4 regions of the Paenibacillus sp. FSL F4-0125 genome follow, and region 4 is predicted to be linked to each of the others. Evidence: riboswitches for the same ligand, from Rfam matches in the RefSeq annotation. Region 4 holds a riboswitch; each other region holds the start of a gene.
What was found. A riboswitch is a leader RNA that binds a small molecule or an ion and turns the genes downstream of it on or off. The one in region 4 is predicted to bind cyclic di-AMP.
Positions count from the first base shown of each region.

Region 1: another riboswitch for cyclic di-AMP. It lies ahead of NST74_RS15950 (APC family permease); the one in region 4 lies ahead of NST74_RS24695 (TrkH family potassium uptake protein).
Region 2: another riboswitch for cyclic di-AMP. It lies ahead of NST74_RS00190 (3D domain-containing protein); the one in region 4 lies ahead of NST74_RS24695 (TrkH family potassium uptake protein).
Region 3: another riboswitch for cyclic di-AMP. It lies ahead of NST74_RS02620 (hypothetical protein); the one in region 4 lies ahead of NST74_RS24695 (TrkH family potassium uptake protein).

Region 1 is NZ_JBBOZJ010000001.1:3,613,455-3,621,540, forward strand. Features, by position in the region: gene NST74_RS15930 (ABC transporter ATP-binding protein) at 96-896, opposite strand; gene NST74_RS15935 (FecCD family ABC transporter permease) at 982-2,016, opposite strand; gene NST74_RS15940 (FecCD family ABC transporter permease) at 2,016-3,071, opposite strand; gene NST74_RS15945 (iron-hydroxamate ABC transporter substrate-binding protein) at 3,292-4,299, opposite strand; gene NST74_RS15950 (APC family permease) at 4,502-6,319, opposite strand; cyclic di-AMP (ydaO/yuaA leader) riboswitch at 6,443-6,601, opposite strand; gene NST74_RS15955 (disulfide oxidoreductase) at 6,799-7,263, opposite strand; gene NST74_RS15960 (DsbA family protein) at 7,260-8,012, opposite strand.
Region 2 is NZ_JBBOZJ010000001.1:37,662-45,747, reverse strand. Features, by position in the region: gene yabG (sporulation peptidase YabG) at 1-69, opposite strand, end outside; gene rsmA (16S rRNA (adenine(1518)-N(6)/adenine(1519)-N(6))-dimethyltransferase RsmA) at 141-1,025, opposite strand; gene rnmV (ribonuclease M5) at 1,022-1,573, opposite strand; gene NST74_RS00190 (3D domain-containing protein) at 1,850-3,013, opposite strand; cyclic di-AMP (ydaO/yuaA leader) riboswitch at 3,295-3,524, opposite strand; gene NST74_RS00185 (TatD family hydrolase) at 3,722-4,492, opposite strand; gene NST74_RS00180 (HD domain-containing protein) at 4,642-5,925, opposite strand; gene NST74_RS00175 (AbrB/MazE/SpoVT family DNA-binding domain-containing protein) at 6,229-6,483, shown strand; gene rsmI (16S rRNA (cytidine(1402)-2'-O)-methyltransferase) at 6,645-7,556, opposite strand; gene NST74_RS00165 (tRNA1(Val) (adenine(37)-N6)-methyltransferase) at 7,553-8,086, opposite strand, start outside.
Region 3 is NZ_JBBOZJ010000001.1:573,166-581,251, reverse strand. Features, by position in the region: gene kdpA (potassium-transporting ATPase subunit KdpA) at 1-1,414, opposite strand, end outside; gene kdpF (K(+)-transporting ATPase subunit F) at 1,427-1,504, opposite strand; gene NST74_RS02620 (hypothetical protein) at 1,631-2,047, opposite strand; cyclic di-AMP (ydaO/yuaA leader) riboswitch at 2,238-2,427, opposite strand; cyclic di-AMP (ydaO/yuaA leader) riboswitch at 2,848-3,013, shown strand; gene NST74_RS02615 (hypothetical protein) at 3,146-3,637, shown strand; gene NST74_RS02610 (hypothetical protein) at 3,654-4,175, shown strand; gene NST74_RS02605 (hypothetical protein) at 4,308-4,667, shown strand; gene NST74_RS02600 (hypothetical protein) at 5,198-5,389, opposite strand; gene NST74_RS02595 (ABC transporter permease) at 5,423-6,712, opposite strand; gene NST74_RS02590 (ABC transporter ATP-binding protein) at 6,705-7,607, opposite strand; gene NST74_RS02585 (ABC transporter ATP-binding protein) at 7,612-8,086, opposite strand, start outside.
Region 4 is NZ_JBBOZJ010000001.1:5,564,495-5,572,580, reverse strand. Features, by position in the region: gene NST74_RS24700 (CPBP family intramembrane glutamic endopeptidase) at 1-1,603, opposite strand, end outside; cyclic di-AMP (ydaO/yuaA leader) riboswitch at 1,918-2,099, shown strand; gene NST74_RS24695 (TrkH family potassium uptake protein) at 2,234-3,529, shown strand; gene NST74_RS24690 (potassium channel family protein) at 3,543-4,211, shown strand; gene NST74_RS24685 (LysR family transcriptional regulator) at 4,283-5,185, opposite strand; gene NST74_RS24680 (succinate dehydrogenase cytochrome b558 subunit) at 5,588-6,253, shown strand; gene sdhA (succinate dehydrogenase flavoprotein subunit) at 6,321-8,063, shown strand.

The DNA of each region.
Region 1 (8,086 bases), 2.0 Mb from region 4:
GGTATCATGGAATTGTAGGCAACCACAACTGTAACAACGAACAGGCTCCCTTGTCAATGACGGGAGCCTGTTCGTTGTATGATTTTCAATAATGTTTACACCGCTTTATAGGCTGCAAGCTCGTAAGGAAGGCACAGCGGCACACCGGTGCGTGGATCTGGCACAATATCCGCCTCAATTCCAAACACTTCCCGCAGTACATCTGGTGTCATAACTTCAGTAGGTGAGCCTTCACTAACCACAGTACCGGACTTAATAGCTACCATATGCTGCGCATAACGAGTAGCATGATTCAGATCATGCACTACCATAATAATGGTACGGCCTTCTTCCTCATTCAGCTTTTGCAGAAGCTGTAGAACTTCAAGCTGGTGCGCCATATCTAGAAATGTTGTTGGTTCGTCTAGGAATAGAATGTCTGTTTCTTGTGCCAATGCCATTGCGATCCAAGCACGCTGACGTTGTCCTCCGGACAAGCGGTCAATCGGACGGTCATGGAAAGGCTCCATCCCTGTAACAGTGATCGCGTTAGAGATAATGCTGCGATCCTCCGCTGTCATTGTGCCGAATCCTTTTTGATGCGGGAAGCGACCATAGCTGACAAGTTCAGAGACCGTTAGTCCGTCTGGAGCCGTTGGGTTTTGCGGTAAGATCGCAAGCTGACGAGCTACCTCTTTCGTAGAAAAGTTATGGATCGATTTGCCGTCCAGCATCACGCTGCCGCTCTTAGGCTTCATGATCCGGGCCATAGTTTTAAGAATTGTAGATTTACCAGAGCCGTTAGCGCCCACTAGTGCGGTGATTTTTCCAGTAGGGATGGATAAGTTCAAACCTTTAACAATTGTAGCCTCTGCATACCCAATACTTAATTCTTCTGTATTCAAACGTTCTGACATGTTAACCACTCCTTAAAAGTTTATGAAGCTATGCTCCTAGAATGAACTACAGAATTTATCTTGCTTCGTAAGAAAGAGCTTAGTTTTACGCTTTTGATTTGGCGAGTAAATACAAAAAGTAAGGTGCACCAATGATCGCAACCACGATGCCTGTTGGAACTTCTGCAGGCTGCAGCACCCATCTTCCGATGGTATCCGCAGTAATCATAAGGAGTGCCCCTGTCAAAGCACTAGCCGGTAATAATACCTGATGACGGGGTCCCACAAGCTTGCGGGCTAGATGTGGTGCAATTAGACCAACAAAGCCTATCCCTCCGCTTACAGCGACACAGGAGCCGGCAAGTGCTACTGCTGTTACCAGAAGGAGAATACGTTCCTTCTCCACGCGCATTCCAAGTCCTAATGAAGTATGATCTCCTAGATTCAATACATTAAGAATCTGCGCCTTATAGAAGGCGAACGGTAACAGAATCGCTATCCAAGGCAGCAGCGCAAGGACAAATCTCCAATCGCCACCCCATATTTTCCCGGCGATCCAAGTCGCTACAAATTGATAATTATTAGGATCAAGCCGAAGGGCCAACACAAGCTGGCAAGCATTGATTCCGGCAGCGACCGCAATCCCGATAAGGATCAACCTTGTTGGAGACAGACCATCTGCTTTCCGATATGCAAGAATATAGATTAAAGCGGCGGTTAAGCTAGCTCCTCCAAGCGCTAAAAGCGGCAAGACGAATACCGGAGCTGCTGTTGTAGCCGGAAAAAACGAGATAAAAATGATTACCGCAAAACCTGCACCCGCACTAATGCCCAGCGTAGCCGGTTCAGCAAGTGCATTCCGAGCGAGACTTTGTAAGATACAGCCTGACACTGCAAAGCCTGCTCCAACTAACAATGAAATAACGATGCGAGGTAATCTGAAATCAAATAAGATTAGCTTTTGCTGATGAGTTCCATCTCCCAGCAGTGTATGTAATACCTCCCGGGGGGATAGACGCATAAATCCTGTATTCATACTGACAATAAATACAACAACGATCAAAATGGCAAGCAGCGATAACACTGTAATGGCGCGTGTGCGGCGTTCTTTTTCATTAGGAGAAAGGGTTAATCTGTGCATTACAGCTCCCCCTTACGCTTACTCGCTAAGTAAATAAAGAAAGGTACACCGATGATGGCTATTAAAGCGCCTAGCGGCGTTTCATAAGGTGCATTTATCATTCTAGCGGCGATATCCGCAAAGATAATCAATAAGCTCCCTAGAATCGCCGAGCAAGGAATAATCCAGCGATAATCTACACCAATGAAATAACGTGTAACATGTGGAATAATTAGTCCTATAAAAGCAATCGGGCCAACCATTGAGACTGCACTTCCGGCAAGAACGACTACAACAATCATACATGCCAACTGCACTAATCTTGTCCGCTGCCCCAGACTAACGGCAACTTCTCTTCCTAAGCTGAGCAAAGTGACGGACCGCGATAATATCATCGCTGCGATTAATGCCACGAACACCCAAGGAAAAACAATCTTGATCTGAGTCCAGCTTGCCCCACCCATTCCGCCAGCCAGCCAGAAGGCAATATCCTGGGATAAGTTAAAAAGAATAGCTATACCCTGACTCACAGCAACCAGTAATGCACTTACCGCAGAGCCTGCGAGCGTTAAACGTAACGGTGTAAGGCCATTAAAAGATAGCGACCCGATTCCGAATACGATAAATGAGGCTACAGCGGCACCTATAAAACAAAACAACATAAGTGAAGTGAAAGAGAGCGAAGGTGCAAAAGCAAAAACTATGGCCAGCGCTACACCTGCTCCCGCATTCAAGCCTAACAGACCTGAATCCGCCAGCGGGTTTCTTGTCATCCCTTGCATGATTGCCCCTGCTACTGCGAAGCAAGCACCGACCATAGCACCTGCTATCGCGCGTGGAAATCGCAGTTCTCTTATCACCTGATGCTGCTGTAAATCTGGATTGAAATGAAATATTGCTTCCCATACCGTAGCTAGCTTGATATTTGCCGCACCCACCGAGACTGAAAGTGCCAGTCCAAAGGCAATAGCAGCAAGTCCAATCACTAGAATACCCATTGCAGCTGCCGGTCGGGTATGTAGAGCTTTTTTTGTATCATTTTTATTGCGATGAGCGAAATCTGAGGGTGAAACCATGAGTCGTCTCCTTAATCGATAGTTACATTAGTCTATATGATAACAACAATCATTCTCATTATCGCAAAAAAAATTAGGTTGTACAATTGTAGGAGTAGTTTTTCCGTAATATGGGAATGGTTTATAAAAAAATGGTGCAGATCTTAGTATCCTAAGATACTTGATCTGCACGCCCTTCCCCACCAAAAGATCAGTCTCATTCATGGTGAATTACGACTTTTTATTTCACAAGACTTTTTAACACATCATCAATAATTTTACCGCCAGCGTTCGCACCACTGTATAACCAGCTGCTTGTTGAGCTCATTTCATGCACATTACCAGCTTTTACAGCCGGGATACCTTTCCAAATTGCACTGTCCAGGATCTCCGAACCCTCAGTCTTATCACTGTTTACAAGAATAATATGATCTGCCGTCAGCTCAGAAAGCTTCTCTAGTGAGATTGGATTCCAAATAGCTCTTGTGCCAACAGGAATTTCTGTTACTAAGTTAGGCAGCGTTACACCAAGGTCTGTGTATAACACAGCACCACTACTGCGTGTTTCATCTACAATATAGAAGTTCTTTTGTACCAACCATAAAATCGCCACGGACTCTTGACCAATAGCTCCTTTAAGCTCTTCTTTCGCAGCAGCCGCTTTGTCTTCATACTCTTTAATGGCTTTCTCTGCTTCAGGGGTCTTGTTCAGAATTTCACCAATCTTGAGCAGCGATTTACGCCAATCTTGATTTAGTTCATCCCCAATCACATAAGTCGGTGCAATCTTATTCAGTTGGTCGTAGATACCGTTCTGTACAGAAGACTCCGATGGGATGAGAATAAGATCCGGAGCAAAGCTGGTTACTGCCTCGAGCGGAAGATCGTAGCTAATGGTAGGCACATCTTTCAATTCAGCGGCCAGATAATCCTGAACACCATTCGGTACGGACCATTGTGCTACTGGAGTCACACCCAGAGTTACCAGAGCATCCTCCAAATAAGAACCCAGTACACGCGTTGGATTAGCCGGAATCGTTACTTCATGCCCCATTGCATCCGTTAACGTCTTAGGCGCTGCAGGAGCTTCTGTGGCTTCAGCAGTAGGTGCTGCTGTAGGCTCTGATCCTGTGTTTGATGCGTTACCGGAATTATTATTACCGCAAGCGGATAAAAATAGCACCATCACCATTAATCCGACCATCGTTAATTTCATGCTTCCAAATCTTTTTCTGTTAAACCAAAACATCTAATACCCTCCTAGTGTGTACAAGCTATGTTTTCTCAAAGATGTTGACTGTCTCTATCTCACTTTTAAATGATATTGATTCTCATTCTCTATGTCAACATATAAATTTTAAATTTTGTGGATTTGTAACAATTTCCTTCTTTAAAATACAAAAAAGGCTATATTCCGAACGTTCCGGATATAGCCTCTCCTTAAGGGTTCACTATTTATTCAAATGATAAGGGACAGTCGCTACCACAACATCTTTTGAATTCATTAGGTAAGAACGGATTAAAAAGCTGGTCTGATTATGAAGTACAGCTTGCCACCAATGCTTAGTGATAAATTGTGGGATCAGGATCGTGATATGATCCGTTGCTGCGGTCTTCCACTCCACTGTATCAATAAATTTCAGTAACGGACGAATAATACTGCGATATCTGGAACGGAGTACAATCAGGCGTACACCTGGGTTCCATTCCTCCCACCGTTGCTCCATCTTTTGGATGTCCTCTTCATCAAATCCAACATATACTGCTACAACATTATCCGTTAAAGACTTGGCATAGCTAATGGAATGCAGTACAGCACGTGTTACACCGGCAACAGGGACAACAACCGTGCTGCCTTTAATCAAAGGTTTATCTGTACTTGGACATATACGAAGCTCATCAGCAATATTCAAATAGTGCTTGTGGATACGGTAGAACACGAACATTACAGCAGGTAAGAAAATGAAAGCCATCCATACGCTTGAGAACTTAGTAATGATAAAAATAAGCGTAATCGTCAATGTAGTCAGCATACCAATGGTATTTACAACAAATCTTTTTTTCCATCCCGCTGGTTTGGTTTTAAACCAATGAACCATCATTCCTAGCTGAGACAATGTGAAAGGAATGAAGACACCAACCGCATAAAGAGGAATCAGGCTTTCTGTATTTCCGTGGAATGCAGCTACAAGCAGAGCTGACAGAACACCTAGAAAAATAATACCATTGGAGAAGCCTAGACGGTCACCACGAACCATAAAAGCATGCGGCATATATTTATCTTTTGCAAACATAAATGCAAGCAGCGGGAACGCTGAGTATGCCGTATTAGCCGCCAAGAACAAAATTACTGCTGTGATACCTTGAATGAAAAAATATAAAGTTCCGCGACCAAAGGTCGATTCAGCGATCTGAGAAACAACTGTGGCCTTTTCGTCAGGCACTATGCCGTACCAATACGCCAGGAGTGTGATGCCTGTGAACATAAATCCAAGTATAACTCCCATGACCATTAAGGTCTTGGCTGCATTCTTTTCTGCAGGTGCTTTAAAGTTTGGAATAGCATTAGATACAGCCTCTACACCCGTAAGAGCTGAACAGCCAGAACTGAAGGCTTTTAATAGTAGAAACAAACTAACATTAGAAACAGCAGCGCCAATTTCAGGGACATTCGCATGCACGCCACCTGCTGCATATTTAATAATACCGGAGATAATCAACACTACAATCGACACCACGAATAAATACACTGGGATTGCGATGAATGAAGCTGATTCTGTAACTCCGCGAAGATTAATTAAAGTAAGAAGAATAATAACGGATACTGCAATAAGAACGGTGTGATTATGAAGACTTGGAAAAGCCGATGTGATCGCATCCGTCCCTGCCGACGCACTAACAGCAACGGTCAGAATGTAATCCACTAACAAAGACCCTCCTGCTAAAAGCCCTGTCGGAACACCAAGATTACTCTTGGCAACGATGTAAGCTCCGCCTCCCTGAGGATAAGCGTAGATCGTCTGCCGATAGGATAAAATCAAGATGGCCAGCAGGCCCAATACGGCTAATGCAATTGGCAGGGAATACCAGATGGCAGTAAACCCTGCAGCCACTAGTACAATCAGAATTTGTTCCGTTCCGTAGGCTACAGACGAGAGCGCATCAGAAGACAGGACAGCCAGTGCTTTAACCTTGGATAACTTTTCATGATCGAGTTCGTTCGACTTCATCGGACGCCCGATCAATAGTCGTTTTACCTTGCTTACCATGGTGGATACAGTTCCTTTCTTTGGGAGCTGAAACGGAAATTCCGCGCGCTGTTTTCATTGGTGGATTTCATAAATGCAGACACTAAAAATAGCATACGGAAATGATCCGCATGCTATGCATGGTCATTATCCCACCTTTGCTTACGAGGTTAGCTGGCGGATTCGGGCTGTGGTATAGCCCTACGGTTTAAGTCCAATCGACCCATTCCGATTCACCCCATTGGCACGAATGCCAAGTTTGGTTCCCCCGTTTTTCCTAAGAAAATTCAGCGCATATTCAACTTCTCACAAGGTCTAATATTAGTCTACAAAGTGGTTACAGTAAAGCGTTGAAAAAAATGAAAAAAGAATGAAAAAACATCCAGTAAGCGCAAATACAGCGTCTTATTGGATGCTCTCTTTCATTCTCTTCAATTATCCCTCTGGATCGTGTTTTTAATCACTTTTCACATTTTTTCGGATCACTTAAAGTTAAAAAATCAAAATCCTAAACTTTCCTCTGTATCTAACTCCATCACTTCTTCTTCCTTACGTCCGTACCAAAGTAAAATACTAATTAAAGCAAAAGCGATTAACGCAAGGAATGGTATCGTAATGAATCCAAAAAAGTTCAAGTAATCCTTATTACAAGGAACACCAATTGTACAAGGAAGAACTTTACTTAACGCAGGAATTTTCTGTTCCGCATAATGATAGATCGAGATACTGCCACCAATCAAGCTTAGTGGAAGTACATAAGGGATAATCCGTTTATCCCCTCGAAACGTTGCAATTCCCAAGAGGAATAACTGAGGATACATGAAAATTCGCTGGAACCAGCAAAGCTTACAAGGTTCATATTTCAATACTTCGCTCAAATACAAGCTACCGGCAACAGCAACTAAAGAGACGAACCAGGCCAGATACAGGCAGTTACGCTTGCAAAAAGATAGGAACTTTGTCACTTTGCCTCCACAGCTTTTGCGGCGTCATTAATTTCAGTTGAAATCGCTTCAATGTTAAATGGATCCGCAGTCTTTACTCCATTGATGTAAAGGGATGGCGTTGTAGTTACCCCTGCTTCAGTAGCTAGCTGCATGCCCTTATTTAGGTCATCTGCATACGTACGATCCTTGATATCTTTACGTAGCAGTTCGTAATCGATAGCTAACTTCTCTTTCTCCGCAAGGCTTACTAAGAAATCTTCAGTTGCCCATTCTTCGCTCTCATCACCTTGCTGTGCATATACAGCATCGTAGAATTTCCAGAATTCATCTTTATTCTGATGATATACAGATAATGCAGCAAGTGAGGCAGTCTCAGAATCTGGACCAACGAAAGCCATATTTACAAAGTAGAGCGCTGCTTTTCCCTCGTTGACAAAATCTTGAACAATCTTCGGTTTAACTGAAGTTGCAAATTGGGAACACGCTGGACATTTTAAATCACCAAATTCAACAATTTTAACAGGTGCATCCTCTTTACCGACTCTAGGTAGCTCACTGTAATTGAATTCCACTGGTTCTCCCGTAGTGGCATTTTTTGCGGCATCTTTCGAAGCTAACATAAACAATCCAACAAAAATGATGACTACTAAAGCAATGGAACCAATAATTAAAATTCTCGTCTTCTGCTTTTGTTGCTCCTGTTCTACCCGCCGTTTCTCTTGTTTGCTTAGCTGGGGAACGCTTGTACTTTTATTAGGTTTACTCAAGGAGAATTCCTTTCTGTCCTCTGTGGACTAATGTAGTTTTTATCATATACATTTAAAATTATATAATTTTTAAT
Region 2 (8,086 bases), 5.5 Mb from region 4:
AATATGATCTACACGAAAAGTCAAATCACCGCCATACGATTTACGAACGACCAAGTCTCCTAAATTCATTACAACCACCACCTCTACCCCATCGTATGGGCAAAGACCTCAGTTGGTTCATAACTAGCCGTGTTTTTAGCTTATACGATTCCAGCAGCCAACAGAACACCGCTCAATCGGGCGTATTCTTCTAAACTTAACGTTTCTCCGCGGCGGGTTGGTTCAATACCAGCTTCTGCAAGTAAAGCCTCCAGACGTTCACGTCCCTCTTCAGGGAAGTAACGAGCCTTGAGATTGTTAGCAATCGTTTTGCGACGCTGTGTGAAAGAAGCTTGGACGACCTCAAAGAAATGCTTCTCACTCTCAACTTCTACCGGTGGACGCTCTCTTACCTTTAGACGGATTACAGCCGACTCCACATTAGGTTGAGGAATGAATACTGTACGCGGCACAATGCAGACGAGCTCAGGCTCACTGTAATACTGCACGGCAATGCTAAGGCTTCCGTATTCCTTCCCTCCCGGAGAAGCAGCCATACGCTCCGCAACCTCTTTCTGAATCATTACAACGATGTTATCAAGCGGAAGCTTCTCTTCGAGCAGCTTCATCAGGATCGGTGTAGTCACATAATACGGCAAATTGGCAACTACGCTTACCTTGTTCACGGATGAAAAGTCTTCCTTAAACAGCTCCTGCAGGTTTACATTCAGAACATCATCATTACGAACCTTAACATGCGGGTAAGGGGAAAGTACGTCCCTTAAAATAGGGATCAACCTACGGTCGATCTCCACAGCGGTTACCGCACCGGCTGTTAGCGCCAAACGCTCCGTCAGTGCTCCAATCCCAGGACCGATCTCTAGAGCCCCTGAGTCGCTATCTAGCCCAGCAGCGTCTACAATCTTGTCCAATATATTTTGATCAATCAAAAAATTCTGTCCTAAGCTCTTCTTGAACTTAAATCCATAACGTTGAATAATCTCTTTTGTCCGTTTTGGCGTTGAAATTTCCTCTCTACCACTCATGAAGTAATGCCCCCCTGATCAATTTGGGCGAGAGCTCCGGCAAATTCCTCCCGCGTAATTCCAAACATCGCCAGCCGCTTGTACAGCTGCTTGCCATTACAATATCCGATTCCAAGCAAATTACCAAGTGCCATACGTCTTTCAGCTGCCCGAGGGTGTACAAGCATTCCAGCGGCCATTAGATCGTCAATTCCAATGATTGCAGGTGCTCCTTCAAAAGAGGTATGTACGTTTCGTAGCGCATGACGAATCGCCTCTGGAGAGGCGTTCTCCACACCGATATCTCCCTTACGGGTTGCGTCCTTCTCCGGAATGAAAGCATGCTTGCAGCCCGGCACCTTTGCGGACACAATCTTACGAATTCGTTCACCCGCGTGATCCGGATCTGTAAGAATAATCACCCCTCTACGCTCCATAGCAAGCGCGATCTTCGCAATTACGGTCCGGTCTACCGCCGAGCCCCCTGTTTCGATCGTATCTGCTTCTACAGCGCGTTTAACAGCGACGGTATCACTCTTACCTTCAACGACAATTAATTCCTTAATCATATCTCTTGACTCCTTCCCAAGTGTAAACGCCTTCGGCGTCCTTTCAAGGACGGCAAGCGTTTAAACGAGAAATATAAGGCTAAAGTATAACGTGAAACTTATATTTCCTTATATTTAAAAAAAGCAAAAAAGAAGAGGTTTCGCTCCTCTTCTTTTGGTTAAAGAATTTATAAGTGATGAGCGGTTGCTCTGCGATCAACGAAATGATCATCTGGCGTTCCTTAACGGTTATCATCACTATAGCTTATCAAAGAATAATTTGCAAAAGCTTCCGAACTAATTTAACTCCGGCTTCACAGGTCCAATCACATAAACGGTACGTGATTTACGACCGAAATTACGCACATGGCTCAGTGAATCGTAATAGACATCTACTTTATTGCCTTTAATGGCACCGCCAGTATCTTCAGCTCGGCGGAATCCAAGCCCCTCAATATATACCCACCAGCCAATAGGGATTACATTCGGGTCTACTGCAATTGTACGACCTTCCGTTACGCGTGTTCCGGAGGCAGTTTTGGTACCTATACCTGGCTCTTCTGATGAATAAGCTGTCATGGAGACGTTCTTAATCATCTTCTTGTACTCAAAGTCTACGCCAGCCTTGCTTGTGACGTTATTAGTCTTGGCGCTAACCTTAGCCGTTTTGGAAGTAGTGTTTGATTTGGAAGTTGTTGTAGTCTTAGCTACAGCCGGCTTAGGAAGTGGTTTGGTACCAACGGCAATAACTTTATCTTTCGTTACCGTTTGTACTTCCTTACCAATCATGCGCATAGAGGCCAGTTCTCCGTCTTGGTAGATCTTTTCAATATGCTGAATCATGACGCCTGGTTTGCCTGCCTGTGCCACTCTAACTGTTCCCACAGTAAGGGAGGGGTCTGCTGTCTTGATGACTCTGAAGGGTAAGTTAGTTGTCCGCTGTACAGTCTGTTTGTTGATGCGAACAATCTTAATCTCCATATTGGCAGAAATGGCGGTGTCTAACGAAGGGAAAATCTTATCATGACCTTCTAGGGTGATGCCCATTTTGTCAATTGCTTTACCGATTGTATCCTCGGTTGTATATAACGTTTTTGTTGCTCCGTCCGCAATAAGGCTAATTTTCTGCGCACGATTGATAACGACACGGTCACCGTCTTTTATTTCATCACTCAGACCTAAAGATAGTTCATCATGCGGCTGCAGCGAAATTTGCTCTTTCTCCAGCACATCACCAAGAAGCGCTTCTCGCGTTTCAAGCGTCTGTGTCTGCCCGTCTATTACTAAAAATAATTGTTTGTTACTTTGACCGTGTACGTACAGCAGAATAAGTAGCGCGATAGCGACTGAAATCACGCCTGCAAGTAAAAGTACGCGAGTATTTACTTGCTCCCACCGTAGTGCGAAAGACCTGCTGGATGACTGCGAATCATGGGATACTTCTGGTTGGAATACGCCCATTCTCTCCATCCTCCTTACATAGCCCCGTCGTCAATTGTATATCATGAGGACTGAATTCCTTTGACGAAACTATTTGAGATTGTCACAGGACACGCACTTAATAACTTAGCGTCTCCTGCTCATGGATCGCCTGCTCGGCACAGCTACTCCCACCCCTGTTATATAACAGTATGTGGGCAACATTCTATTTATTCAAAAATAAAAAAGCCTAAAAAGAGTTCAATTGAGGACTCTTTCGTGGCTTCTCCAAATTCAGAATAGAGAATGCTTGTGCACGAGGTTGCCTCTCTTACTTGCGCTTACGGGGTTAGCTGTCGGGTTCGGACGAAAGAGAGACGCCCTATTTCAGGTCACCCGCTCATGGCGGTTGCCCTTAAATTCACCCCAAAGACCACGTGAAGAAATCAAATACTGTCCTGTGGCACGTCGAAGCCGTATTCAAAATACAGGCATGCGACAGGTCAATATTGGTTCCCCCGTTCTCCATACGGAGACTCAGCGAGACGATCCATGAATCAGTGGCTGTCACTATAACACAGCTCACATCACTGAAAAGATGATATCCTGTTTTGATGCATGTTGTAAAGGACGATTCAACCACGTTTAAGCAAAAATTTGGTTAAAATATTGTAATATTCAGCCGTTTTTATATTAAAAAAGTTTAATATATCGGCCATTCTCTATTTTTCGCCTGTTTTACTCCCGTTTTCACTCAATCCCAAATCGTTCCAGTGCGTTCGCATACGTAATTTTAGCCAATTCTTCCCATGTTAGCCCTTTAATTTCAGCTGCCGCCTCTGCTACCAACTTCACATGAGCACTCTCATTTCGCTTCCCGCGGAAGGGATGAGGAGTCAAATATGGAGCATCCGTTTCGATCAATAATCGGTCTAACGGGGTCTGCGCAAGCACTTCTTTTGGCACTCGTGCATTTTTGAACGTAATGGGTCCTCCAAACGATAAATGAAAACCAAGATTCAAGCACATTTTTGCCGTTTCCCAGCTTCCTGAGAATGAGTGCATTACACCTCCAACCTCATTTGCCTTTTCTTCCCGCAAAATCCGTACAACATCTTCATGGGCATCACGGTCATGAATACAAATCGGCATCTTTAGTTCACGGGCTAGTCCGATTTGCTTGCGAAAAACCTCATGTTGCACGTCCTTGGGAGAGGTGTCCCAGTAATAATCCAGTCCAATTTCCCCAATAGCCACCACTTTTTTATGACTGCACAGAGAAGCGATCCAATCGAGATCTCCTTCTTTCATATCTATCGCATCCTGCGGATGCCAGCCCACTGCAGCATAAATATAATCATAAGATTCTGCCAGCTTCATCGTAGAGGGAATCGTCTCCCGATTAAATCCGATATTAATCATCTTACTAACGCCAGCCTCTACAGCACGAGCGATAACTTCTTCGCGATCCTCGTCGAATTGAGGTGCATCCAGATGCGTATGTGTGTCAAACAGAAACATTTTTGCCGTCACTCCTTGTTGTTTTTTAACATAAGACAGTGTGAATTTCACGCCATCTATTGTATCGTCTATTTCTACGAGAAGCAGTTATTGATTTCAAAAGACGAAAACATCGTTTCTTCTTGTCAAAAATCCCATATTTTCTTGTATTATTTTGCAAAAATCTCTGCTATTGAAGATGGCAATCGTGTAAGCGCTTGTCTCAACTTATCTTGAGGAAAATACAGATGATACCTGCCACGATGAATGCCGCTAATAGAGCGTACAATATCCGACACCTCTGAAATTTCCCTCAGCTGATCATGTCGATCAAGCAGCAAGATTTGCTTATTGTCAAAGGCTTCTCCCGGACGGAACACATCATAGGGCAAATCTGTCGGAAAATCAATCTCCAAGTCATATTCCGGGTGAAGTCCCGCTGCCGCAAAACTGCTGCGAATTTCAGTAATCATATCTGTATCAAGATTCTCCATCTCAACATATTTATACAGTTTACGATGAATAAAACGGGTACACAAGTCGCTTAATAGCTCATCTTTTTCAAGCGTCCACTGCATAAAAGCCGTCTGTACCAGCGCCTCATCCAACATTAAATATTGCTTCACTGTCACCTCTCCACGGAACAAATCCTCCAGCGGATGAATCATAAAACTAAAATGGTACCCCTCTTGGAAAAGCTCCTTAGCTCTACGGAAAATTTGTCGTAAAATAATCTCAGAGCTGCGTGTCACCGGATGAAAATATACTTGCCAGTACATTTGATAACGCGACATTAAATAATCCTCAATTGCATGCATTCCCGATTCTTTTACCACAACCCGACCATTATAAGGACGCAGCATTCTCAAAATCCGATCAATATCGATCGTTCCATAGTTTACACCTGTATAGTACGCATCACGCAACAAATAATCCATGCGATCAGCATCTAGCGGACTGGAAACCAGATTAACAACGATTTCATGCTCATAAGTTTTGGAGATCACTGAAGCTACTTTACGAGGAAAATCCTCCTCCACATCACGCAAGATCTCAGTTATCTCTGTGTCCTCCAGAATAATACGACAAGTCCAATCCTCATGGTTCATTTCAAAAGCTTCTTCTATAGAATGAGAAAATGGACCATGTCCCAGATCATGAAGCAAAGCCGCACACAAGGTCAGCAGACTTTCTTCAGGAATCCAATCCTTATACCCGCTTCGTTCAAATTGTGAAATGATTCTACGTGTAATTTCGTATACCCCAAGGGAATGAGAAAACCGACTATGCTCTGCACCATGAAAAGTCAGATACGAGGTACCCAGCTGGCGGATTCGGCGTAGACGCTGAAACTCCTTTGTATTTATTAGTCGCCAAATAATAGTATCCTGCACGTGGATATAGTTGTGAACCGGATCTTTGAAAACCTTTTCTTCTGTGAGCGGCTGCTTCATGAGATCAACTCCTTTTTAAATTTAATATGATTTTAACCAATTTAAGTATATAATAAATAATTATGTCGTACTTTGTCGAATTATGACGATTTTAGTCTTGGTAAATCGACAAAGTTTATTTTTACACTTTTTTTAGAATTCGTGATTATGATAGGCAATTCAAAGTTTTTGTGAAAAAGTTCTTATTTAGCATATGAAAAAAGGTTGACTGTTTTGGGAATCGTTGGTATTATGAATATCATAAAACAGTGAACAATGTCGAATAATGGCGTTTATGGGACATTGAGAGGAGTAACGATTGTTATGATGAAATCAACAGGAATTGTAAGAAAAGTAGATGAACTTGGTCGGGTAGTTATTCCCATTGAATTGCGCCGTACTCTTGGTATTGGTGAAAAAGACGCACTTGAAATTTACGTTGATGGTGAGCGCATTATGCTTAAGAAATATGAGCCTGCCTGCATTTTCTGCGGCAACGCTGAGAACGTAACTTACTTTAAAGGAAAAATAGTTTGTCATGAATGCATTTCTACTATTCCTACCCCTGTGACAAACTAAAATAAATAGTATATAATAGAACTAATCAAATTGTTAATTCTAACCTTTTCATATCTCCTTGACCTCCCGTGACCGCGGGAGGTATTTTTTTTCTGCTTTTACTTCAGTTTCCCGCAACTTTGTATTCTTAGCCTCTCAGTATTAGGACCGGTCTATAACACTTACTGCTCAGCTTTATCAAGAAGCGCGTTATAAATCTCCCGCTTTGCGACACCACGATCAGAAGCTGCTTTTTTCATGGCTTCTTTACGTGGTAAATCTGCCGCTTCGTAATGTGCAACATGCTCCTCAATACTTAACTGGCGCCACCAAGCTGATTCTGCCAATTCGGCATCTTCCTTACTCTCACCTTCAACGACGATTACATACTCGCCAAGCGGTGGATGTTCAGCAAGCCAATCCGTACATTCCTCAATCGTCCCACGTAGAAACTCTTCATATCTCTTCGTCAATTCACGAGCCAGTACAATTCTTCGATTGCCGAATGCTTCTTGGAGATGAGCCAGCGTCTTCACCACTCGATGTGGAGACTCATAGAACAGTATAGTCCCTTGCGCCGAACGAAGAGGGCTTAATACCGCACGGATATCTTTACGTTCACGTGGTAAGAAACCGATAAAAGTGAAAGTAGTCGTAGGCAAACCAGAAGCAATTAAAGCTGACAAAGCTGCGTTAGCTCCAGGGATAGGAATCACTGGTATACCGTGACTTATGGCAAGGGCTACAAGGTCTGCACCAGGATCAGAAATGGCTGGTAATCCGGCATCGCTGACGAGAGCCAAATTTTTTCCTTCTATTATATAGCGGATAAGTTCAGGTCCACTGGCAGCCTTATTATGCTCATGGTAACTGAACAGCATAGAAGGTGTAATTTCAAAATGGCTCAACAATTTTCGAGTTTGTCTTGTATCCTCAGCAGCTATAATATCGCATTCCTGCAATGTGCGAACAGCGCGATAGGTCATATCCTCTAAATTACCGATGGGTGTTGCCACCAAAAAGAGTGAACCTGTTGATTCCTGCTTATGTGTATTGTTATTGTTTTGGAAACTGCTTTGGCATGATATCGTCATGATTTACCCTCTTTAGCACCGTAGTAGATGTCCATAATTTCTGGACAGTATTGATTGTCCTCATTATATACAATGAGTGGTGGTTGTAAACGAACCTCTGGTTTGCCGTCACGCATCGCTTCAATTAATACCATGTTGGCTTCCAGATGCGCACGTGGATGTACAAAGCGAATAATCTTAGGCTCTAGCCTATATTTTCTCATAAGACTAATAATGTCCACCAACCGTTGTGGCTTGTGAACCATACTTACCTTTCCTCCGGTCCGAACTAGTCGCACACAGGCTTGAATGACCTCCTCCAGTGTACACCCTATTTCGTGACGAGCCATAGCTTGATGCGTGTTCAGCTTTAGGTCACTACCGTTAAGCGGCATATAAGGAGGATTAACCGTTATCGCATCATATACGCCATGCCCTGCTACTTTATATAACTCACGTAAATCACCTTCATGGATCACAACCTGATCCTGAAGTCCATTCAAAGCCACACTACGCCGAGCCATATCCGCTAAACGGGGCTGAATTTCAAT
Region 3 (8,086 bases), 5.0 Mb from region 4:
CCTCAAATCCTGAGCCATTGTTCGCGGCAGAAGAGACATATTCATATAACACTTGGCTGAGCCCATGGAATCCAGTATTCGTAATCGCCCCTTGCCCCAAATCGGTCAGGAACGCAGCTGCGGTTGGCACTAGGATAATGAACGGATGAACAAGGATCGCAATGGCAATCAGCTTCATCTCCTTGGCCTCTATCTTCCGTCCGAGAAACTCCGGTGTCCTGCCGACCATCAGACCGCACAGGAAGACACCCAGAATCGCATACATCAGCATATTGATCAGTCCGACACCTTTACCCCCAAAGACATTGTTGAGCATCATCAGTGCCAGAGGCGTAATACCTCCCAGTGGTGTCAGCGTATCATGCATATTGTTAACACTACCTGTCGTAGCTGCGGTTGTTACTGAAGTAAACAAGGAAGACTGCGGAATGCCGAAGCGTACCTCTTTACCTTCCATGCTGCCTTGCGAAGATTCGATTCCTAGTGCATTGATCGCCGGATTACCCTTTGATTCAGCATAATAGTTCAGTCCCAGCAGTAGCACGAACAAGGTCATCATTGCGGTAAAAATAACCCAGCCCTGACGTTTGTTCTTAGCAAACAGTCCGTACATATAAGGGAGCGAAGCTGGCAGCATCCACATAGAAAGAATCTCCAGCACGTTCGTAAGTGGATTAGGATTCTCAAAAGGATGCGATGAATTGGCCCCGAAGAAGCCGCCTCCGTTCGTGCCCAAATGCTTGATCGATTCCAGTGAAGCTACTGGACCGATAGCAATCTGTTGCGTTTGCCCCTCTAGTGTAGTGACTTCAAGTGATGGCTTGAGGGTTTGCGGCACATGTAGTCCTACCAGTACCAATGAAACTAGCAGAGCCAGCGGAATGAACACACGAATATGTGCTTTGACGAAATCCTCGAAGAAGTTCCCGACTGATTTGCGTCCTGTGATCCCTCTGACAAAAGCAACCGCAACTGAAAATCCGCTCGCTGCAGACGTGAACATCATCATCGTGATGACAGCCATTTGTGAAAAATACGAAAGTCCCGTCTCCCCGCTGTAATGCTGCAGGTTTGTATTAGTCATAAAGCTGATCACCGTATTGAACGAAAGCGTCTGTTCCATATCCGCAATTCCATTCGGATTTAGCGGTAAACCCCGCTGCAATCGAAGAAAGATATAGCTGAAAGTAACCAGTACGATATTCGTTAAGACAAAGCTGAGCGCATACTTTTTCCAGGACATCCCTTCCCGTTTTTTCAGTCCGATCAGCTTATAAATCCCTTTTTCCACGCCTCCAAACCATCGATCCGTACGATTGGGTTCATTAGAAAATACATGATATAAATACGTGCCCATCGGCTTAACCAGCAAGATGAGAATGACGATTACAGCTACGATTTGCAAAATGCCCATGAATGCCCCTCCTTAAAATTTCTCCGGATGAATTAATGCGTAAACCAGATATAAAAACAGCAGTAGGGTAACAGCGATGACTAGAATCACAGCTTATCCCTCCCTGTATCCTCAACTACACCTGCGCACCAGCGCATAAATCCATAAAACAACCCGTAAATTACAGCTAACGAAGCCACCATATACAGATCCATCATATCTCCCGCACTCCTTCTTTTATCCTTGATGAGGTGATTTATCGATCAGAAAATCAGCATCACCACTGTGGGAATAGATTACATAACTTGCACCAAGTCTTTTATAGACCAATCTAGGATTTATTGAGCTTGTGATCACAAAAATCGGCTGTGTCGTCCAGGTGCGGCACATCTGAATGTAGCGGCAGCATAACGTAAAGCTGCTCTCGAACAGATATACCCGGCCTACCGGGAACGGCGGGCGAAACCAAGTATTCTGATGGCGGGTATCTACTAGAACGACTTTCTCAATCCCCATCTCTTCAAGTAGGGACTTCTCAGGCAAGTTGTTGGTCAATCCCGCCATCTTAATGCCTCTAAATTTTAGAAGCTTAATAAAATGTTCTCCTGCCTTCGTTGGCGCACATACCAGTACATATTCATTCTGATCTGTCATCTCTTATTCTCCTCAAATGCTTTGCTTGTAAGATCAGAGCTTGATCACCCTGGTCTTGAAAGAAAAGCTACCGCTAATGATGAATATAACGACCTCTTCGTGAGGTTTTCCATAAATGCTTTGCTTAAAAAAGCACAGCAAAAAGCCACAAAGGATTCTCCTCTGTGGCTCGCTAGCGGTCACATTGCACTCATCCTCTCTCCATACGCTTACGAGGTTAGCTGTCGGATTCGGGCGGTGAGAGTCGCCCTACCTGTATAGATGCGAGCTCACTCATATCTTCTACAGGATTCACCCCATAACCGGCTTCCGACTCTCACATCGTCTGCCGATTGTTGGTTCCCCCGCTTTCCTTATCGGAAATTAAGCGGATCAAATATTCGATTGTTGTTGAAACAGGAGTAATCATACCCTTATGCAGGAAGTATTGTAAAACGTGATTGATGCCAAAATAATGCAAATTAAAAACTATTTTCGCATTGGATAGCGCTTACTTGATATTCAATCTCTCTATATCTCTTGTTTTCTCGAATTTGAATCAATTAGCGAAAAGCGGACGGACTCTGTGATTTTATTCACCACAGCTGGAGAAATCACCAAAAATCGCCTATATAGGAAAGGAAACGAGAAGTCGAGATTAAACGAGAAAGAAGCTCGATAACACGCAATAAATACCTATTTGGCAGGATTTTTCGTCGGAGTTGGTAGGATACGGTTCAAATTGCGCTCAAAAGAACACTTTCTGCTTTTACAGAAACACCTTGAAAAGAGTATGATTCGGATTGAATCTATTTCACGAAATACAATCAACGCTGAGTTCCTGTATTTGCAGGGAACGGGGGAACCATCGGGCCACATGGCCTACTTGGGGTGAATCCGAAGGAGACTGTTCAAGTCTCACATAGGTAGGGCGACTCTCACCGTCCGAATCCGACAGCTAACCTCGTAAGCGTAAAGAGAGAGACCCTTGATCCGCCACGCTTTGGCACAGGTGTGTATGCCTGTATTCCAAAACCGCAGCAGAGGTCCTCCTCTTGCTGCGGTTTTTGCGTTACCTGAACCTACCCGGGTAATAGCATGCTGGACGGGGTGAAAGGAATGAAACACTATTATTGGGGAATACAGCAAGGGCTGCTTGAGCCGATAAGTCTAAATTATGTTTGCTTTGGAGCGTTATGGTTCGAAGAGGATCATCACAGAACTATTGTCGGCTATGCATTTGGTCAGAACCAAATTGAATCCTTGCGCCATTTCAGCAGCCCTTCTACTTGTGAGTGCTGTATGGACCGAAGAATTATATACGAAATATATAAAAATATCAGAGAAAAGCAGCAGCTGCAGGATTGGTCGGCACATCAATGTTTTCCGTGGCTCGCCGCTTTTAAGAAACCTTGGAAGGACGTTGCTATTGGTTGGTACGTAATGAGATCCCGCAGCACCTTCCCCTTACATTTATCCATTATACGTAAACAGAAATTCCGACTATGGCTGGAGCATGCCGCAGTCTGTGAGAACGAAGCTGAAATGCTTGCCTGTATAGAGAAGGCTAACATTACTCATCATGTTGAGCTTAAGTTTTTGGAACCCTAGGAAGGAGAAACTTGTCATGGACCAGCGAAGACTATCTCGCATTGAAGTATTCGTCTTTGATTCACCTGAGCCTATTCACTATGGTATGGAGGCTGATCCAGGCAGCCGGTATGGCATCCTGAAACTTACCTGTAAAGGGGGTAGCAGCTGGGGGGCATGTCTTATCTCAGTCAATACCAAAACCTTCGACCTTATTAAATGGAGTTCTTTTCTCAGAATGATATACCACTGCCGGCTTGAGGAAGCGATAGATAAAGTACGTACCCATGGTTCAGAGTGGGATCAGACTCAGTTTGAGCTAGTGCAAGATGCTTTACAGGATTTAAAAGCCAAGCTGCAGGGGAAATTCTTGGCAGATCATATTGAGCAAGGTCGTCTGTACAGAGCTGTCGCCGGTGGAAGAGATTCCAGAGAGGGGCGGCTATACTATAAACCATCTAAGACCGTATCCAGTATTGCGCTTCAAAAGCATAGTTATCCAGAGCCTGATACCGCCGAGCTTATCAACAAATCCATTTCTTACTTTTCAATATTATAGGTTCATCCCATAACCCATTCTGAAAGGATCGTGTTTATCATGCCTGACCCCTTACCTGCCGGATCGCCCCGTAGAACTATATTTGCAGAGTGTGTTCAAAAGAATACGAATGATATCTATGCGCTCAGTTCTATGTTGTTACAACAATCAGCAGAAGCGGAGAAAGTTACTATCCGAACTTTTAAAGAGCTTCATAAAATATTCCTTCAAAAAAGCTTCGACAGCCAGCTATTCTCTATCGAAGCCTACCGCTCTTGTATCCGACAATGCGCCGATTATTACGCACGCCGGTCTCTCCTGTCTGCCAAGGCACTGCCTTGGGAGGAGCAGCTCGTAAAAGTGATGTGGTATGGCCTAAAGCTATCTTTACCTCAAATTAGCATTATCCTGCAAAAGAGCGTTCCTGTACTGAAAGATCAGCTTAGACATGTGCGGGAGCAAATGACTGCTCAAGAGGATTTGCTGCCCAGCGGTAATTTGTCCGTTGTTTAGCCCTCGGAGCTCACTTTGGCCGAAAAGCTAACTAGCGTAGTTGGAGGGCTGACATTCAGTATTTCAACCCTCCCGTGGGAGTTACTTCATATATAATTGAATATAATCTATGAGGGTATGACTAATGATTGGGACAAGGATATTATTATTTCGAGTATAAAGATAAACAAAATAAATAAATGATTAAGGCATTATAAACAAAAAAGATCAAAGCATAATAACCAGCTTTTTCACCACCGCTATCCGCCCTATAATTGCCGAATTCCACCTTAGTGAAATACCTCATCCTGCTCACTCAACCTCTCCCCTATATGCTTTCTCTCTAATAATCGCGTTATAGCCCTTTAAATAAAAAGTTTTTTAAGAGACTAATCTCAGCTTATATCACCAATTCCTTTTTTGTACATTTTTTTCACTAAAATTACACAAATACCGAACTGACTTTTTCTAACGCGATCATTTCGCTTTTTACTCTTTTCGAGCATATAAAAAAGCCACGGCATCTGCCGCGGCTTCCTTATTTCCTACTATTACGACTTACTCTTACGTGCCTTACCGTACATCCACAATCCCGCAATCATCCCCACCATGGCAATACCAGTCAATACACCCTGAGTGAAATCCATCAAAACGGACCCATTGGTCGAGAGCATTCTACTAACCGTAGCCAGAGATACCGAACTCATTAAAAGCATCATATTGTATTGTTCACTTTTAGTCATGATTACCACTCCTTAAAAGTTATATGAAGCCAATTAGATCTTGTAAGCCTTCATCGCTTTTCTGATCTCTTTAATACTTGGACGTTTGCCGTACATCAATACGCCTGTGCGATAGATCTTGGCAGCCAACCACCCAAAGATGAACGTAGTAACAAGCAGGATGGCTAATGATACAATAACTTGCCAGATCGCTACTTCACCAACACCAATTCGGAGCAGCATGGTCAATGGAGAGGTGAAAGGCACATAACTCGCTACCTTAACCAGCAGAGTATCCGCATTGGAGATACTAAACAGCGGAACATAGAATGCTACGAAGCCTAACATCATAATCGGCATAACCGCTTGGCCAAGATCCTCTGTACGGCTGACAATCGAACCTACAGCTGCATACATCAAGGCATAGAGGAAATACCCTAGCACATAAAGAACAATTCCATAAAGCAACAAGTTAATATTAAGCTGGCCTAAATCCAGGTCTAAATCTTTCAAAATCGTTGCATTATGCGGAAGCTTAAGATTGACAACTACCGCTGCGATAATGACGCCAATCTGTAATAATCCTACTAAGAAGACACCGATAACTTTACCGAACATTTGCGCTAAAGGTGAGGCACTTGTAATCAGAATCTCCATGATCCGTGAGCTCTTCTCTGAAGTAATCTCAGCCGCGATCATATTACCGGTCATCATGATTGACATGAAGAACAGCATAAGCATGGCGTATACAATGACGTAATTAATAGCTGGAGCGGATTCCTGCGACGCATCCTTATCTCCCGCAGTCCCATCAGGGTTGAGCTGCTGAGTAGCTATCTGTACCGGTGTTGACATAGCAGCAATCTGCTCCTGCGTCAGCTTGTCGCCAACGACGAACTGGGTGTTGGCCTGCTGAAGGGCATTTTGGAGATAGATTTGTACATCGCCCTTCAATTCACCATTTTCACTATAATAAGTAACGGGTGGAAGTCCTGCGCCAGTAGGTTCCGCAAAAGTAACATACCCCTCTACAGTCCCTTCATCTAAAGCTTTCTTTAGCTCCGCATCATCGGCAGAAGTATACTGCACAACTTTTGCCTGCGGCATTCCCTCAGGTGAAGTATAGGCCTTCAACAACTCTGCCGCCTGATTTCCTTCTTCCGCGATCACAGCAATTTGAGTCTCTGCGTTTGTTGTAGAATCACCCTTAAACTGATCGATGATGTACGGAAGATTCATCCCAATACTGAGCAGCAACACTAGAATTAACGTAGTAATCATGAATGATTTCGTTCTTACTTTATTTTTAAAGGTAAAGCCAATTATTGTCCCCATCTTATTCATGAGATTCACCCACCGCTCTGATAAAGATTTGATTTAACGTTGGTTCCTTAATTTCAAAATGCTCCACTTCACCCTGCGCCATCGCCTGCTGTAGGATACGTTGTGCTGCGCCGATCTCACTGATTGACAACAGATAACCTCGCTCCTGTCGCTGTACTGCTGTTACACCTGCAATTGATTCTAGACCGGTCACTTCGTTATCCGTACGCAACAATACTTGTTCACGAGGATACCCACTCTTAATCGTACGAATATCGCCCTGTACGACAGTATTGGAACGATCCAAAATCGTAATATTACGGCAAAGCTCTTCAACATGCTCCATCCGGTGAGTAGAGAATAAGATGCTCGTTCCTTGATCTCGCAATTCTTTTACCGTATCTTTCAGTAGTTCCACGTTAACAGGGTCCAAACCACTGAAGGCTTCATCAAGGATGAGAATTTGCGGCTTATGAACAACTGCGGCGATAAAACCCATTTTCTGCTGATTCCCTTTGGAGAGCTCTTCAATCTTCTTATTGTAATAATCCGGAACCTCAAACCGATCGAGCCAGTAGCGAAGGCTCTTATCCGCATCACTAGCCGACATCCCGCGAAGACGTGCCAAGTAGACGATTTGATCGCTTACCTTTACCTTTGGATATAATCCTCTTTCTTCGGGTAGATAGCCCATGATTTGTTGAAGTTCGCTGTTATACGGCTTTCCATTATACAAAATATTCCCGCCATCAGGGTAAATTAGGCCAAGCACCATACGCATTGTGGTTGTTTTCCCTGCACCGTTTGCCCCCAGTAATCCGTAAATTTCCCCCTTGCCTACCGTTAGGTTAATTCCGTTTACAGCGGTTTTTTCTCCATATTGCTTCATTACACTTTCCAGCTTTAAGGCTTCCATTTCTCTAGTCCCCTCTCTTGTGATCAATCAGGATAGGACGGTGTCCCTGTGTCCATAAGCCTAATATTTCGTCCAATTCCAAACTGCGACTCTTGATAACCTTTACGCCCAAGTCCTGAATGCGTTTCTCGTTCTTAGAAAATTGTTCTATGATAAAAGAAGCTACACCCGGTGTATCCATGGTAAAGTTTATGCCACCCGGTAATTCCGCTGACAACTCAGCAAGCTCCTCTTCATCTGCAACATGTACCCACACCTCGGTCCAAGCACCGAATAGACTGTCTTTTTCGGCCATACCCAGCAGTTCACCCCTATGCATAAGCACGATATAATCTGCCAGCCGCCGTACCTCTTCCACAATGTGTGTAGAGATAATCATCGTTGCATTAGTCTCTTCCATATACTTACGAAGCGTCTCCATCATAATCTTCCAGGCAAAAGGATCAAGCCCAGAAGAGGGTTCATCCAGTAACAACAGA
Region 4 (8,086 bases):
ACGGCATGATAATCGCGAAGATACCTGCTCCGACATTCACGCTTTCCTTCATAAAGATCAGCGTAGCGCCCATCAGAATGCTGTCAAACACGACATGACTGAACATGACGGCAATAAAGCCGTAACGAAGGAAAATATAGCTGAAGAGCAGCCCGATCACGGTAAGCTCAATAGGACGGGAGCTGATAGGGTAGATCGGATAAAGTGTATGACCAAACGCCCATACCAGCGTGGTGATCAGGCAAGCGATGAACGTGCTCCGGAACACTTTTTTCAACATAGGGATTCCGAAAAAACGATAAATAGCTTCCTCGGATAACCCGGCGAGCCATGCAACGATAGGCAGCAGCCAAGCATATCTCATGTTGTAAGGAGATTGAGTAGCGTCAGTAGTGGACCAGTTCTGCAAAGTCAATGACAATACGATGAACATAAGGGTCTGTACCCCTAGCAGCACGAATGCCCAGACGTATCCAGCCCGGATACTATCCAGCACGTATTTACCATAGCCAGGCTCTTTAGCACGAGGCCATGGGTTCATCCCCTCTTCTTTTTTCCAAAGGCCGTCCCCTCCAACTAAAGAGAAATAGAGCAGGGAGGACATTAGAAGGCTATATAAGGCATAAATGATGAACATAATGACGGAAGTGATTTGAGCCTCGAGTCCTTCGCCCGAAGATTCAGGAAGCATATTATAGGTGCTGATCATCATAATTACAAAATAAGCCGAGCTTAGGAAAATTCCGCGCTTAAAGGAGGTATGTTCTCTTCTAAGTATGCTGTAGATGAGTGCCAAAATTCCTAAAGCTAAGGTAGGCAGACCGTAACCGAATAGAGTAAGCTTTTCTGCGAGAGAGGTCTGGTCCTTCACGTAGGAGGTATGCCAGGCTGGAGCAGTGAATCCGGCTTTAAAGCTGGATACCTGTTCGTCAGCGAAATCGAAATAATAGTGAAGCAAGGATTCGCCGATCTGAACGGAACGGTCAGTATATACGAGCCCATAGTTTCCTGCATTCGATTCAATTTGCAGCTTGGCGGGATTTACATCCCATTCCTGAAGCCAGGGGCGGGCAAGATTTTCTTTTTGTGCCAAAGACAAGTCAGCACCCTTGTCCTCTTCTTTTGCACCAGCAGCTACATTGTTTGGCAATTCTGCAGATGACCCTTCTGCTCCTTGTGTGAAGGCGACAACTGCGCCAGTATACATATTGAGGTCAACGGAGATTGTAGGCTCTTGTGCCGCTGAAGGACTAAGTGTTGCACGGAAAATGTCAAAAGGATACCGTTGATCCAATTTCTTTTTTGTGTAGTCCTCCAAAAGCTTCTCGCGGGACATATAACCATAAAAGGAAGAGTCCGTTTCATAAAGTACATTCCACTGATCGTTTGGTGCTTTGGTATAGTTTAACTTTTGTTCCGCAAATGATATCGCTTTGTCGCGGGCTTCCGCCTTACTGATGACGGTAGTATCTTCCCCGGCAGGGCTATTTAGCACCGAGGGGGCAATCTGAAACATAATAAATAGAATAAGACCGATAATGCCCGAGATGATGAGCCTCTTGGAGAGGGCACGTTGCTGTAAGGGCTGGCCAACGGGATTCATGTAACGCCTCCTTGTAAACTGACAATGTTATGTTCCATTATAGTATTAGTGCCATGATAGTTACAAAAATCATCGTATATTCTTTTTATGGGTAATAGAGATATTATAGAATAGGAAACTGAATATATACCATGAATTTAAAGTGATCAATTCTTCATTTTTCATGAAAATCGATGCAATTGCAGGGAAAACACGGAAAAGTGATGAGAAAAGGCACTCCTTCTGGTACATCCTCTCCAAACCGCATTTTTCATATGAATCACCATTAATTGTGTCTTTGTGATTTATCGAAATAACAGATATAATTTGTATGCAATTGTATATAGCCGAATTTCAGGTGAAAACGGGGGAACCATAAGAAGTAATGAAAAGATGAGTATACGCCGTAAAAGGTGACTTTATTCATCAGGGGTGAATTTCGTTCTAGGAACGAATAGGGCAGCCTGCACAGTCCGAATCCGTCAGCTAACCTCGTAGGCTAATTTACTGCAGGAACCAAGGGTAGCATTGGTTTTCCAGTGCTTTTTTTGTTGGAATTCTTTAAATTAAGATAAGAGGGTGAGCATAGTGGCTTCACAGTTTCGCAGAGTTTCTGAATCAAAGTTTCTGAAGCTCTCTCCGCCTCAGATTATGGTGCTCGGTTTTGCATCGATTATTCTGATAGGAGCCTTGCTGCTTATGCTTCCCATTTCGAGTACGAGCGGGAATGCTGTGAGTTTTATTGATGCATTGTTTACTTCGACATCGGCAACCTGTGTGACCGGACTTGTGGTGCTGGACACCGGGACGACATTCACCTTTTTTGGAAAAACCGTGATTATGTTGCTTATCCAGGTCGGCGGCTTAGGTTTTATGACAATGGCCACCTTATTTGCCATGATGATGAAACGCAAAATCTCTTTGCGGGACAGGTTGATCCTGCAGGAAGCCATGAACCAGGGTTCTATGGAGGGGATTGTTCGGCTGATCCGGAGAGTAATTATTTATTCATTAGTCATTGAGGGCTGTGCAGCGGTCCTGCTGTCCATACGTTGGGCGTTTGATATGCCGCTGGGAAAGGCCATTTATTTTGGGATATTTCATGCAGTGTCGATGTTTAATAATGCTGGATTTGATATTTTTGGGGATTTTCGGAGTTTAACCGACTATGTATATGACCCGCTAGTGAATATCGTGGTGATGTTTCTGATTGTCTCCGGCGGTATTGGTTTTATTGTCATGTCTGATCTGGTGGAGTTTCGTGTAAAACGTAAATTGTCTTTGCATAGCAAAGTTGTACTCTCTACCACGGCTGGGCTTATTGTTATTGGTGCTTTGGTTATTTTTATATTTGAATTTACGAATCAGCGCACACTGGGTAATCTTAATTTCGGCGGCAAAATATTATCAGCATTCTTCCAGTCTGTATCGCCCCGAACCGCTGGTGCCAATACGGTGGATATTGCTGGACTCCGGCAAGCCTCTCAGTTCTTTATGGTTATTCTTATGTTTATTGGTGCATCACCTGGTTCAACGGGTGGCGGGATTAAGACTACTACCTTTACCATTATGATTGGTGCGGTAATCGCGATGCTGCGCGGGCGTGAAGATGTTGTACTGTTCCGTTATCGATTGGCGCAGGAGCGTATCTATAAAGCGTTGACGTTAACATTACTAGCTTTACTATTGATCCTCTCTGTGTCGATGGTACTTTCCACAACAGAGGATAGTAATTTCTTAGCGATCTTATTTGAGACAACCTCGGCCTTTGCCACGGTAGGGCTAACGATGGGGCTGACACCTGAACTATCTATCATCGGTAAGATTCTGATCTGTCTGACTATGTTCGCAGGTCGACTAGGTCCATTAACTTTAGTGTATGCGCTTGGTCCTAAACAGGGTAAACCATTGTATAAGCATCCAGAAGGTAAAATAATTATTGGATAGGAGCTAATCAGAAATGAAAGCACAGCAATTTGTAGTAATCGGCTTAGGGCGCTTTGGGTCAAGTCTCGCGCTTGAGCTGATGGAAATGGGCTACGAGGTGCTCGGGATTGATCACCATGAAGAACGCGTAGAGGAAATGAGCGATCACTTGACACATGCCGTAGTGGCAGATGCTACAGATGAGGGGATTATGCGCTCGCTAGGTGTACGGAACTTTGACTGCGGGATTGTAGCGATTGGCGACAATATGGAGCGAAGTATTCTGGCGGCTATTTTGTTAAAAGAGATTGGAGTGAAGCAAGTTGTAGCCAAGGCGATCTCGATTCTTCATGGTCGTGCGTTGTCCAGGCTGGGCGTGGACCGGGTTATTTTTCCGGAGCGGGATATGGGCATTCGTGTAGCACATCAGCTTGTGACACCTAATTTGCTTGATTATATTGAACTGTCAAAAGATTATAAAATCGTGGAGCTAACCGTACCGTCCTGCATGAACGGGAAAAGCTTGTCCGATTTAAATACAAGAGCAAAGTATGGCTGCAGTATTGTTGCCCTGAACAGGGAAAGTGGAATTATCGTTGCTCCAACGGCACATGATCATTTGAGCGAAGGCGATGTAATGGTACTCATTGGTTCTAATGAAAGTATTGATCGATTTGAGAATGAGGTTGTAAACCAAGAATAAATAGTTAAGCCCTTCGTCCTTTCATTGGACGGAGGGCTTTTTAAATTTAAGTTGCACGAGAGAGGCAGGGATTACTTCTCTCGTTCTGTCAGAAACATTTCTTCTGTAACCTGCACCAGGCTGCGGGCCGCTGTGCTCAGGGTTCCATCGTCACGGTAGATCAGACAGGTAGTTCGCTGGGTCTGCTCCAGCTCTTTAATATGCAGAGAGACCAGTCCACCACCGTTTAACAGCTGCGGACGCAGATAAGACTTAGGTAGTAATGCGGCTACATTGACCGTCGGTAGCAGCCGCACGATGGCTTCGAAGGAGTCAATTTCCATACGTACGTCTGGATCAATTCCGCAGCGCTGGAACAGATCGTCCGTTAGACGGCGATACCAGGTGCCTTTGGAGAAAAGGATCATTGGCAGTCGGGACAGATCATCCATGGTCAGCTTGGAAGACTGATTCAGAGGATGATGCTCAGAAACAACCAGCCTAAGCTGATCCTCAAACAGAGAAATACAGCGCAGTCCAGGCTCTTGAATAGAGGAAGCAATCAGACCTATATCTGATTTCCCTTCACTGACAGAGGAGACAATCTCATGCGTTCGGCCTGTGATTAGCTTCAGCTCCGCAGTCGGGTACTTCTCCATATATGCGTTAACCAGTGGAGGCAGAGTGGTCTGTAGTGAAGTGAGAGATGCCCCTAAGGTGACCAGCTTTGGCTCGCCTTCTTTGTATTTAGACAAAGCCTCCAGAAATTTAGAACGCTGCTGACGCTGTTCAAGTGCGTAGGAATAAGTGAGACGCCCAACCTCGGTTAACTCCAGCCGTTTACCATAACGATTAAATAGCGCGACACCTAGGCGTTCTTCCAGCTTGGAGATTTTACGAGATAGGGCAGGTTGGGACAGATTGAGCTGGCGCGAGGCACGATTCAAGCTGGAATGCTCCACAACCGCTGCAAAAACATCTAAATCGTCAAACATACTTATGTTCCTCTCGTAGTGCAATCTATAAACAGTAGTGACGAAATTCATAGCCTTGAAGACAATACTTCTTGCTCCATAAGGAAATAAAAGATTTGTCGGAAAATGTTGCTTCTCCAAATGAGAATTATTATCATATAAAATCTATTCTTATGCGTTTATTGTATAACGATTAATAATTAGATTGCAATTCCCTTATAAGGGAAAAAGGAGTAACATGAAAAGTGACACAAGATATTCACATTTTGTGAAAAAGAAAACAAAGTCCGGGAAACTAGGGGATAGCGGTAAATATAGGCATTTTGTCATTACATAGTCAACGTTATCCTGTGTCAAATGTAGTTCCGGCGGTGAATACACATTAATGAAAACGCTGTTTTAATCGGAAAGGGGTTACTTTGTATGAAAGGATTTTATTCCAGAAAGATTCATTCCTTGCTAGGCGTTATCCCGCTTGGAGCCTTCTTCATTGAGCACATGATGACGAATTTTGCGGCTGTAGAGGGTGGCGCTTCCGGTTTCACTGACAGTGTGATCTGGCTGAACAGCCTGCCGCTTGTCTTCTTCCTGGAATTGTTCGGTATATGGCTTCCTCTGCTATACCATGGCGTATATGGACTGTATATTGCCTATCAATCCAAGCCGAACTTAAACCGTTTCAACATTGAAAGAAACTGGCGTTATACGCTGCAACGTATTACGGGAATTATCACCTTTATCTTCATAGTCTGGCATTTGTTCCAAACCCGGGTACAGGTGGCAGTGGGTAGTGTTGAGCACGAAGAATTGGGCGGTCTGATGCATGATATCGTGACTCAACCACTGATGTTGACACTGTATATTATCGGTATCGTTGCAGCATGCTTTCACTTCTCGAACGGCCTATGGTCTTTCCTGATCAGCTGGGGAATCACGGTAGGACCTCGTTCACAGCGGGTATCCTCTTACCTTTGTCTCGGTATTTTTGTTCTTGTAACGTTCATGTTCCTCATTTCGTTAGTCACTTTCCGTGATGCCGAATTTCAAACCGCATCTTCTATAGCTCAGTCCATAAAGACTTTCATCTAAGTAATTACCTCTCAGGACTAGATTCCAGAATCCTTTCTGATATTTTCGATAAAGGGAGTGAACTATCATGGCAACAGCAAATATCATTATCGTGGGCGGCGGTCTGGCCGGCCTGATGGCTACCATCAAGGCAGCGGAGTCCGGTGCGCATGTTCAATTATTCTCATTAGTGCCTGTAAAAAGATCACACTCCGTTTGTGCACAGGGCGGCATCAACGGCGCTGTAAATACGAAAGGGGAGGGCGACTCTCCTTGGGAGCATTTCGATGATACCGTTTATGGTGGTGACTTCCTGGCGAATCAGCCACCGGTCAAGGCGATGTGTGAAGCGGCACCGGGTATCATCCACCTCATGGACCGGATGGGCGTAATGTTCAACCGTACACCTGAGGGACTACTCGACTTCCGTCGTTTCGGCGGAACGAAGCGTCACCGCACTGCATTTGCTGGTGCAACGACAGGCCAACAGCTGCTGTACGCGCTGGATGAGCAGGTGCGCCGCTGGGAATCTGAAGGTCTCGTAACTAAACGTGAGAACTGGGAGTTCCTTTCAGCTATCATCGACGACGAAGGCGTATGCCGAGGCATCAGTGCTCAGAATCTAAAGACGATGGAGATTGAGACTTTTCCTGCGGACGCTGTTATTTTGGCTAGCGGCGGGCCTGGTATTATTTTTGGTAAAACGACAAACTCCGTTATTAATACGGGGACAGCTGCAAGTGCGGTATATCAACAGGGCGTACACTATGCCAACGGAGAATTTATACAGATTCACCCAACGGCTATTCCAGGAGATGACAAGCTCCGCCTAATGTCGGAATCGGCACGTGGCGAGGGTGGTCGTATCTGGACTTATAAAGACGGAAAACCGTGGTATTTCCTCGAAGAAAAATATCCGTCCTACGGTAACCTGGTGCCGCGTGATATTGCTACACGGGAGATTTTTAATGTGTGTGTGGATCAAGGGCTGGGCATTAACGGTGAGAACATGGTGTATTTGGACCTCTCTCACAAGGACCCAAAAGAGCTGGATGTGAAGCTTGGCGGGATTATAGAAATTTATGAAAAATTCATGGGGGATGACCCTCGTAAAATACCGATGAAAATCTTCCCGGCTGTGCATTATTCTATGGGCGGTATGTGGGTTGATTACAACCAAATGACGAATATTCCTGGTCTGTTTGCTGCAGGCGAATGTGAATATCAATATCATGGAGCGAATCGTCTAGGCGCTAACTCTCTGGTATCTGCGATTTACGGTGGTATGGTCGCAGGTCCAAAGGCTGTTGAATACATTAAAGGTTTGAAGAAATCATCACAGGATATCTCTTCAACGGTATACGATAACTTCCACAAAAAGCAGACAGACAAGTATGAGTCTCTGCTAGGGATGTCAGGTACAGAGAATGCTTATGTGATTCACAAGGAACTGGGCGAATGGATGACCGCCAATATGACGGTTGTGCGGCACAATCCGAAGCTGGAAGCGACCATTGGCAAAATTAAAGAGCTTAAAGAGCGCTACGGCAATATCAATATGAATGATACGTCACGCTGGAATAACCAAGGTGTAGCCTTCACCCGTCAGCTGTGGAACATGCTGGAGCTGTCCGAAGCGATGACACTGGGCGCGCTAATGCGCAATGAAAGCCGCGGTGCTCATTACAAGCCGGAATTTCCGGATCGTAATGATGAGGAGTTCTTGAAGACCACGAAAGCAACCTGGACTGCAGACGGTCCACAAATCTCCTACGATGAAGTCGATGTCTCACTGATCCCTTCACGGGTACGTGATTACTCGAAGGATTAATTTTTTTAAGCAGCGAAACAGCT